One region of the Streptomyces sp. NPDC090088 genome, then DNA from elsewhere that is predicted to be linked to it. Evidence: riboswitches for the same ligand, from Rfam matches in the RefSeq annotation. Region 1 holds a riboswitch; the other holds the start of a gene.
The links. Region 1 has a riboswitch for ZMP and ZTP ahead of ACIPSJ_RS21220 (bifunctional 5,10-methylenetetrahydrofolate dehydrogenase/5,10-methenyltetrahydrofolate cyclohydrolase). Riboswitches for the same ligand answer to the same signal wherever they lie in the genome.

Region 2: it holds a riboswitch for ZMP and ZTP, as region 1 does, so the genes downstream of both, ACIPSJ_RS11025 (glycine hydroxymethyltransferase) here and ACIPSJ_RS21220 (bifunctional 5,10-methylenetetrahydrofolate dehydrogenase/5,10-methenyltetrahydrofolate cyclohydrolase) in region 1, are expected to answer to the same signal.

The regions. Positions count from the first base shown of each region.
Region 1 is NZ_JBIVDZ010000004.1:235,229-239,717, forward strand. It holds gene ACIPSJ_RS21205 (ABC transporter ATP-binding protein) at 1-613, shown strand, start outside; gene ACIPSJ_RS21210 (hypothetical protein) at 694-990, opposite strand; gene ACIPSJ_RS21215 (nuclear transport factor 2 family protein) at 1,162-1,527, shown strand; ZMP/ZTP riboswitch at 1,700-1,782, shown strand; gene ACIPSJ_RS21220 (bifunctional 5,10-methylenetetrahydrofolate dehydrogenase/5,10-methenyltetrahydrofolate cyclohydrolase) at 1,808-2,656, shown strand; gene ACIPSJ_RS21225 (CU044_5270 family protein) at 2,681-3,652, opposite strand; gene ACIPSJ_RS21230 (RNA polymerase sigma factor) at 3,645-4,187, opposite strand; gene ctaD (cytochrome c oxidase subunit I) at 4,293-4,489, shown strand, end outside.
Region 2 is NZ_JBIVDZ010000002.1:508,623-513,111, reverse strand. It holds gene trpS (tryptophan--tRNA ligase) at 133-1,146, opposite strand; gene ACIPSJ_RS11025 (glycine hydroxymethyltransferase) at 1,290-2,744, opposite strand; ZMP/ZTP riboswitch at 2,777-2,867, opposite strand; gene rocD (ornithine--oxo-acid transaminase) at 2,971-4,176, shown strand; gene ACIPSJ_RS11015 (glutathionylspermidine synthase family protein) at 4,256-4,489, opposite strand, start outside.

The DNA of each region.
Region 1 (4,489 bases):
CAAGACCACCGTCTTCTCGCTCATCGAGCGGTTCTACGACCCCGAGTCCGGCACGATCACCCTCGACGGCCGCCCGCTGGACGCCTGGGACCTGCCCCTGCTGCGCTCGGCCATCGGCTATGTCGAGCAGGACGCGCCCGTGCTCTCGGGCTCGCTCCGGGACAACCTGCTCCTCGGCAACCCGGAGGCGGACGAGGACGCGGTGGCCCGGGTGGTGAAGACGACCCGGCTCGACGGACTGGTCGCCCGGCTGCCGCAGGGGCTGGACACGCTGGTCGGGCACCGCGGGACCAAGCTGTCCGGCGGGGAGCGGCAACGGGTGGCGATCGCCCGGGCGTTGCTGCGCCGGCCCCGGCTGCTGCTCCTGGACGAGGCGACCTCGCAGCTGGACGCGGTGAACGAGGCGGCCCTCAGGGACACGGTCGCCGATGTGGCGCGGTCGACCACCGTGCTGGTGGTCGCGCACCGGCTGTCGACGGTGACGATGGCGGACCGGATCGTCGTCATGGACGCGGGGCAGGTCCGTGCGGTGGGTACGCACCGCGAGCTGGTGGCGGCGGACCCGCTGTACGCGGAGCTGGCCGCGACGCAGTTCCTGGCCTCCGCGCCCTGAGGACGCCGGGGGGCCGCGTCGCGCGCGGGGTACGACGAAGGGCCGCCCCTGACGGGACGGCCCTCGGTGCGCGGCGGGGATCAGGCTTCGATGCCCGGTACCAGCCCCATCACCGGCGCGGCCAGATCGGTGATCTGGTGGAGCTCGCCGAGCCGCTGGACCCCGTTCAGCCCCTGCACCTGCTCGGAGACCTTCGGGATCTCGTTCTGGTACTCGGCCGGGATGTCCGTGCGGGCCAGCGAGTCGAGCATGCCGAGCGCGGAGAGCTTCACGGGGTGCTGCGCGCTCGCGTCGGCCGCGTTGGCCAGCGGCGCGGCGAGGCCGGTGACCCCGACCGCGAGGCCGACGGCGGCGACGATACGTCGTGTTGAGATCATGTCTTCAGCAACGGCCCCGGCGCCGGACCGGACACGGGCAGCCGGTCCCCCTCACCCGTCAGGCGGAGCGCCCGGCCTGCGCTTGCCGAGCCCGGCGGGCCGGAGGACGCTCGGAGTGAGGGCTCTCGCGACCCCTCCGCATCGGGTCGCGGGTCCTCCCAGGAGGTCACCATGGGCACCGCGACCGGCTCCACGTTCGACACCGAGACACTGCGCCGGGCCATCGAGGGGAACACGGGGAACACCCTGCTGGCGCTCTACGCGGACGACGCGGAGATCCGCATCGTCGACCGCAACACCCAGCCCAGCCACCCCAAGATCCTGCACGGCCGCCGGGACATCGCGGCGATGCTGGACGACATCTACAGCCGCGACATGACGCACCGGCTGGACCGGTGCGTCGTACAGGGCGACCGGGCCGCCTTCACCGAGTCCTGCGAGTACGGGGACGGCGTCCGGGTGCTCGCCGAGTCGATGATCACGCTCCGCGACGGCAAGATCGCCGAACAGATCATGATCCAGGCATGGGACGAGTAGTCAGCAGAGGCGCGAGGGTCCAGGTCTCCACCCGTGTGACCTGGACTTTCTCGGCGCGGGCCGGTCTCGGACACAGCCGTCGCAGACAGTCCCGGGCGTCGGTGCCCCTGTTGCTGGCGGCCTTGCGGGCGGCGCACCGCCACCGGAAGCGCTGAACGCCTCGGTTACCCTGGGGGCGGGCCGTGACTGGCGCTGAGGTGGAGCACCACCGGGGAGCGGTCCGCACTGTCGATGCCGTGCGCCTGGGCGATCAAGGTCAATCAGCTCAGGAGTGTGCCGCATGACCCAGGCCCGTCTCATGGACGGCACCGCCGTCGCCCGCCGGATCGTCGAGGAGACCGCCCAGAGGGCCGCCGACCTCACCGCGCGCACGGGTGCCACCCCGTGTCTGGCGACCGTGCTGGTCGGCGAGGACCCGGCCTCCGTCACCTACGTCCGGATGAAGCAGAACCGCAGCCGCAAGGCCGGTATCGCCTCCCGGCACGTGGCCCTGCCCGCCACCACGACCACCGCCGAACTCGTCGGCACCCTGCGGGAGTTGTCGGCCGACCCGGCCGTGCACGGCATCCTGCTCCAGCACCCCGTCGGCGAACACATCGACGAGCGGGCCGCGTTCGAGGCAATAGCGCCGGAGAAGGACGTGGACGGCGTGACCTTCGCGTCGTTCGCGACGATGAGCTTCGGCCTGCCGGGCTTCGTCTCCTGCACCCCCGGCGGCATCCTGCGCCTGCTCGACGCCTACGACGTCGACCCGGCCGGGAAGCGCGCGGTGGTCGTCGGCCGCAGCGCGATCCTGGGCAAGCCGGCCGGCATGCTCCTGCTCGCCCGGGACGCGACCGTCACCTACTGCCACTCCCGCACCCGCGATCTGCCGGCGGTCGTCCGGGAGGCGGACATCGTGGTCGCCGCCGTCGGCCGCCCCCGGCTGATCCGGGGCGAGGACATCAAGCCGGGAGCGGTCGTCGTCGACGCGGGCTACAACGCCGGCAACGTCGGTGACGTCGACTTCGACACCGCCGTCGAACGGGCCTCGCTGATCACGCCGGTGCCGGGCGGCGTCGGCCCGATGACCATCGCCCTGCTGCTGGAGCAGACGGTGGCGGCGGCCGCCCGGCAGCTCGGGGCCTGAGGGGTCCGAGGGGTCTGAGGGCGGTCAGCGCATCCAGGCGCGGTACTCCATGACGTCCCCGGCGTGCACCCCGTACTCCGGATCGTCCCGGGTGAACGTGGTCTCCAGGCCGAGTACGGCACCGGTGGCCGGGTCCAGGATGAGCATCCGCCGCCCGCCGTCGCCCTTCCCGTCGTAGACGTACGCCTGCCCGGTGCGGCCCAGCCGGTCGGTGACCTGGCCGACCGGCTGCAGCCCCCGGGCGTCGGCGAACAGCTCGGCCAGGGCGGCGGACTCTCGCGCTCCCAGCGTCCAGTTGTCCAGCAACTCCTGGGTGGCGTCGAGCAGTCCGGCGGTGGTGCGGGGGTCGGTGTGGATCAGCTCGGCCAGGTAGGTGCGCAGCTTCGCCGGGTCGTGCGGCGGCGTCGACAGCGGCGGGGCGTCGCCCCACATCGGCGGGAAGGTGCGCCGGCTGAGCACCTGGCCGTCCTCGACCAGCCCGTCGTCGGTGAGCACGGACCGGCCCGGGTGCTCCGGGTCGGTCGCGACGACCACCTCGGTGTGACTGGCGTCCGCGCGCCAGCGCACCACCCGCTCCTCGGGCAGGGTGACGGGCGGCTCGTCGTCGCTCATGCCGAGGCTCCAGGACTGCACATGGGTGCCCTGGCGCAGCGCCGGGGACCCGTCCTGGGCCGCCACCGCGGCCAGTCCCGCGACCTGTGCGAGCGGTACGGGGGTGGAGTGGGCGCGGACGGTCAGCGGCCGGGGTGCGGCGACCGCGGGCGCGGTGCCGGAGCCGCCGAGCAGCACGGTCAGCGCGGTGGCGACCACCACGGCGGCCGCGGTCAGCCCCCAGACCGGTCGCGGCCGTGTCCAGGTCCGGCGTCCGGGGCGGGGGCCGTGCAGCAGCCGGTCGAGGTGGCGTTCGGCGGTGTGGTCCAGGGGGCCGTCGCCGAAGTGGGGGCCGCCGCCGGGCACCGGGTCGGCGGCGCGCAGCAGGTCGAGTTCGTCAGCCATGGCGGTGTTCCTCGGTGAGGGCCTCGGCGGCAGGGGGGCGCAGTCGGTCGATCTCGGCTCTGAGCCGGCGGCGGGCGCGGTGCAGCCGCATCGCCGCCGCGCGGCTGCCGCAGCCGAGGACCACGGCGACCTCGTCGACGCCCAGTTCCTCCCACGCGGTCAGCCGCAGCACCTCCTGGTCGGCCGGGGACAGCCGCAGCAGCGCCTCGTGCACCCAGGCGCCCGGCCGCTCGGTGTCCGGACCGGCCACGACGGACCGCCCGTGCGCGGTCTCGTCGTTGCCCAGCCGGTCCACCAGCCGGCGCCGTCGCCCGTACCCGCGTACCGCGTTGGCGAGGCAGTTGCGTGCCACGCCGTACAGCCAGGGCAGCGGGGCCGCCGGCAGATCGGCGCGGCGCCGCCAGGCCACCGTGAACACCTCCGCCACCACTTCCTCCACCTCGCTGGTCCGCCCGTCCAGTCGCCGCGCGACATAACGGCTGACCGCCCAGTAGTACTCGCGATAGGCAGCGGCGAAGATCTCGTCGTTGCTCATGTCCGTTTCTTGTCCGGCACCCTCCCGATCGTCACACCCTTCTCCGTGACGCTCGTCGCACCCGTCGAGTGTGACCGGTCCGTACCGCCCGGACACAGGCGGGGCATGAGGAACCTCAAGTGGCTCACGACCACGGATCACAAGACGATCGGAACGCTCTACCTGGTCACGGCGTTCTCGTTCTTCTGCGTGGGCGGAGCGATGGCCCTGCTGATGCGCGCCGAACTGGCCCGCCCGGGGCTGCAGATCATGTCGAACGAGCAGTTCAACCAGGCCTTCACCATGCACGGCACGATCATGCT
Region 2 (4,489 bases), on a different contig from region 1:
CGACTGTACGGCCACGGCCGCCTTCCGGGCAGCCGTGGCCGAAGTGATGTGCAGCGCTCCCGTGCGCTCCCCGGAGCGCCCCGGGCGCCCCCGGCGCTCCGCCCGGCGCCGTCGGCGCCCGCGGCGGTCCGCTCAGTGCTTGGCGGGCAGGAAGCCCACCCGGTCGTAGGCCTGGGCGAGGGTCTCCGCCGCCACCGCACGGGCCTTCTCCGCACCCTTGGCCAGGACCGAGTCCAGCGTCTCCGGATCGTCCAGGTACTGCTGGGTGCGCTCCCGGAAGGGGGTCACGAACTCGACCATGACGTCGGCGAGGTCCGTCTTGAGCGCGCCGTACATCTTGCCCTCGTACTCCTGCTCCAGCTCGGCGATCGACTTGCCGGTGAGGGTGGAGTAGATGGTGAGGAGGTTGCTGACGCCCGGCTTGTGCTCGGCGTCGTAGCGGATCACCGTGTCGGTGTCGGTGACGGCGCTCTTGACCTTCTTCGCCGTGGCCTTCGGGTCGTCGAGGAGGTTGATGAGGCCCTTCGGCGTGGACGCCGACTTGCTCATCTTGATCGACGGGTCCTGGAGGTCGTAGATCTTCGCCGTCTCCTTGAGGATGTACGGCTTGGGGATGGTGAAGGTGGCGCCGAACCGGCCGTTGAAGCGCTCGGCGAGGTCACGGGTGAGCTCGATGTGCTGGCGCTGGTCCTCGCCGACGGGGACCTCGTGGGCCTGGTAGAGCAGGATGTCGGCGACCTGGAGGACCGGGTACGTGAACAGGCCGACGGAGGCGCGGTCCGCGCCCTGCTTGGCCGACTTGTCCTTGAACTGGGTCATCCGGCTGGCCTCGCCGAAGCCGGTGAGGCAGTTCATGACCCAGGCGAGCTGCGCGTGCTCGGGGACGTGGCTCTGCACGAAGAGGGTGCAGCGGTCCGGGTCCAGGCCGGCGGCGAGCAGCTGGGCCGCGGCGAGGCGGGTGTTGGCACGCAGGTCGGCGGGGTCCTGCGGGATCGTGATCGCGTGCAGGTCGACGACCATGTAGAAGGCGTCGTGGGACTCCTGGAGGGCTACCCACTGGCGGACGGCACCGAGGTAGTTGCCCAGGTGGAACGAGCCGGCGGTGGGCTGGATGCCGGAGAGCACGCGGGGTCGATCAGAGGCCATGCTCACCATTCTCTCAGAGGGTGAGGGTGGGATCGGCCCTGTGGTGGGGGGTGGTTTCGGAGCGCGGGGGACTGCGGGCCGGTGGGGGCCGTTCGCGCAGTTCCCCGCGCCCCTTTCAGGGGCGCTGCCCCTGAGGGCGTCGATCAGCCGAGGTCGATCTCCGGGTACAGCGGGAAGCCCGCCACCAGGTCCGTCGCGCGCTGGGCGATCTCCGTGGAGACCTTCTCGTCGAGGACGTGGGAGGCCTTGGAGGGGGCGCCGGACTTCGTCGTGCCCGGCTCGGTGGCGGTGAGGACGCGGTCGATGAGGCCCGCCACCTCGTCCATCTCCGCCGTGCCCAGGCCACGGGTGGTGAGCGCCGGGGTGCCGATGCGGATGCCGGAGGTGTACCAGGCGCCGTTCGGGTCGGCGGGGATCGCGTTGCGGTTGGTGACGATGCCGGAGTCGAGGAGGGCAGTCTCGGCCTGGCGGCCGGTGAGGCCGTAGGAGCTCTCGACGTCGATGAGGTTGAGGTGGTTGTCGGTGCCGCCGGTGACGAGGGTGGCGCCCCGGCGCATCAGGCCCTCGGCCAGCGCGCGCGAGTTGTCGACGATGCGCTGGGCGTAGTCCTGGAAGGCGGGCTGCCGGGCCTCGGCCAGGGCGACGGCCTTGGCGGCCATGACGTGCGGGAGCGGGCCGCCGAGGACCATCGGGCAGCCGCGGTCGACCTGGTCCTTGAGGGAGTCGTCGCACAGGACCATGCCGCCGCGCGGGCCGCGCAGCGACTTGTGCGTGGTGGTCGTGACGATCTGGGCGTGCGGGACCGGGTCGAAGTCGCCGGTCAGGACCTTGCCGGCGACCAGGCCCGCGAAGTGCGCCATGTCGACCATGAGGGTCGCGCCGACCTCGTCGGCGATCTCGCGCATGATCCGGAAGTTCACCAGCCGGGGGTACGCCGAGTAGCCGGCGACGAGGATCAGCGGCTTGAACTCGCGGGCCTGGGCGCGCAGCGCGTCGTAGTCGATGAGCCCGGTGGCGGGGTCCGTCCCGTAGGAACGCTGGTCGAACATCTTGCCGGAGATGTTCGGGCGGAAGCCGTGGGTGAGGTGGCCGCCCGCGTCCAGGGACATGCCGAGCATGCGCTGGTTGCCGAAGGCCTGGCGCAGCTCGGCCCAGTCGGCCTCGGAGAGGTCGTTGATCTGGCGGGCGCCGGTCTTCGTCAGGAAGGGGACCTCGACGCGGTCGGCGAGGACGGCCCAGAAGGCGACCAGGTTGGCGTCGATGCCGGAGTGCGGCTGGACGTAGGCGTGCCGCGCGCCGAACAGCTCGCGGGCGTGCTCGGCGGCGAGGCCCTCGACGGTGTCGACGTTGCGGCAGCCGGCGTAGAAGCGGCGGCCGATGGTGCCCTCGGCGTACTTGTCGCTGAACCAGTTGCCCATCGCGAGCAGGGTCGCCGGGGAGGCGTAGTTCTCCGAGGCGATCAGCTTGAGCATCTCGCGCTGGTCGGCGACCTCCTGGCCGATGGCGTCGGCGACCCGCGGCTCGACCGCGCGGATCACGTCGAGTGCGGCGCGGTACGCGGTGGACTCGGGGGACAGGGGTGCGGGCTGGTCGGACATTCGGGACCTCCGGACATGGCGTTCGGCATTCACGGTTCGGCCCAGGCGCACGGCACTCGATCACGACGCGGGCCGCTCCCTGATGGTCGGTCCCATCCCAGCGCGCCAGTCACGGCCCGCCGATCACATTACCGGGCACGCCGGGCCCGGGGGCCGTGGCGTCCACCAGTCGGGCACGGACAGACGGTATTAAAGGGATCATCTCGCCGCGTTCACTGGAGTCGCCGTGACCACTACGGAAGCCCTCATCGCCGCCGCCGACGCGCACAGCGCGCACAACTACCACCCGCTGCCGGTGGTGATCGCGACGGCCGACGGCGCCTGGATGACGGATGTCGAGGGCCGCCGGTACCTGGACTTCCTGGCCGGCTACTCGGCGCTGAACTTCGGGCACGGCCACCCGCGCCTGGTGGCGGCGGCGAAGGCGCAGCTGGAGCGGGTGACGCTGACGTCCCGGGCCTTCCACCACGACCGGTTCGCCGCGTTCTGCACGGAGCTGGCCGAGCTGTGCGGGATGGAGATGGTGCTGCCGATGAACACGGGGGTGGAGGCGGTGGAGACCGCCGTGAAGACCGCCCGGAAGTGGGGGTACCGGGTCAAGGGGGTGCTCGCGGAGATGGCGAAGGTGGTGGTGGCGAGCGGGAACTTCCACGGCCGTACGACGACCGTGATCAGCTTCTCGACCGATCCGGAGGCCCGGGCGGACTTCGGGCCGTACACGCCCGGCTTCGAGATCGTGCCGTACGGCGACCTCACGGCGATGCGGGCCGCGCTGACCGACAACACGGTCGCGGTGCTCCTCGAACCGATCCAGGGCGAGTCGGGGGTGATCGTGCCGCCGGCCGGATACCTGCGGGCGGTGCGGGAGCTGGCCCGGGAGCGGGACGTGCTGTTCATCGCCGACGAGATCCAGTCGGGGCTGGGGCGGACCGGGCGGACGTTCGCGTGCGAGCACGAGGGGGTCGTACCGGACATGTACGTGCTCGGGAAGGCGCTGGGGGGCGGGGTGCTGCCGGTGTCGGCGGTGGTGTCGAGCGCCGAGGTGCTCGGGGTGTTCCGGCCCGGTGAGCACGGGTCCACGTTCGGGGGGAATCCGCTGGCCTGTGCGGTGGGTCTGGAGGTGATCGCGATGCTGCGGACCGGGGAGTTCCAGGAGCGGGCGGCCGAGCTGGGGGATCTGCTGCACCGGCGGCTGGCGGAGATCGCGGGGAGTGGACGGGTGACGGCCGTGCGGGGGCGGGGGCTGTGGGCGGGGGTGGACGTCGATCCGGGGGTGGGGTCGGGGCGGGTGGTGTCGGAGCGGTTGCTGGAGCGGGGGGTGCTGGTGAAGGACACGCATGGGGCGACGGTGCGGGTGGCTCCGCCGTTGACCATCGAGGAGGAGGATCTGGAGTGGGGGGTTGAGCAGTTGTGGGAGGTGCTGAGCGCCTAATGGGGTGCCACTGAGGTTTGATCGCGAGTGCCGGTCCGTCGTGGCTGGTCGCGCAGTTCCCCGCGCCCCTGACGGGGCGCTAGAGGATCACGTGGGGCAGGAAGCGGGCGTAGTCGTCCGTCACGAGGCCCTGTGACTCGCGGATTCCCAGGCCCGCCGCCTCCTCCCCCACCACCCACGCGCCCAGGACGACGTGGTTGCCGTCGAAGTCGGGGAGCGGGGCCAACTGCTGGTAGCAGCACGGCTCTTCGCGTACGACGGGAGGGTGGCCGGGTTCGTGTACGAGGATGCCGGCGCCCTCGCGGCCGAGCAG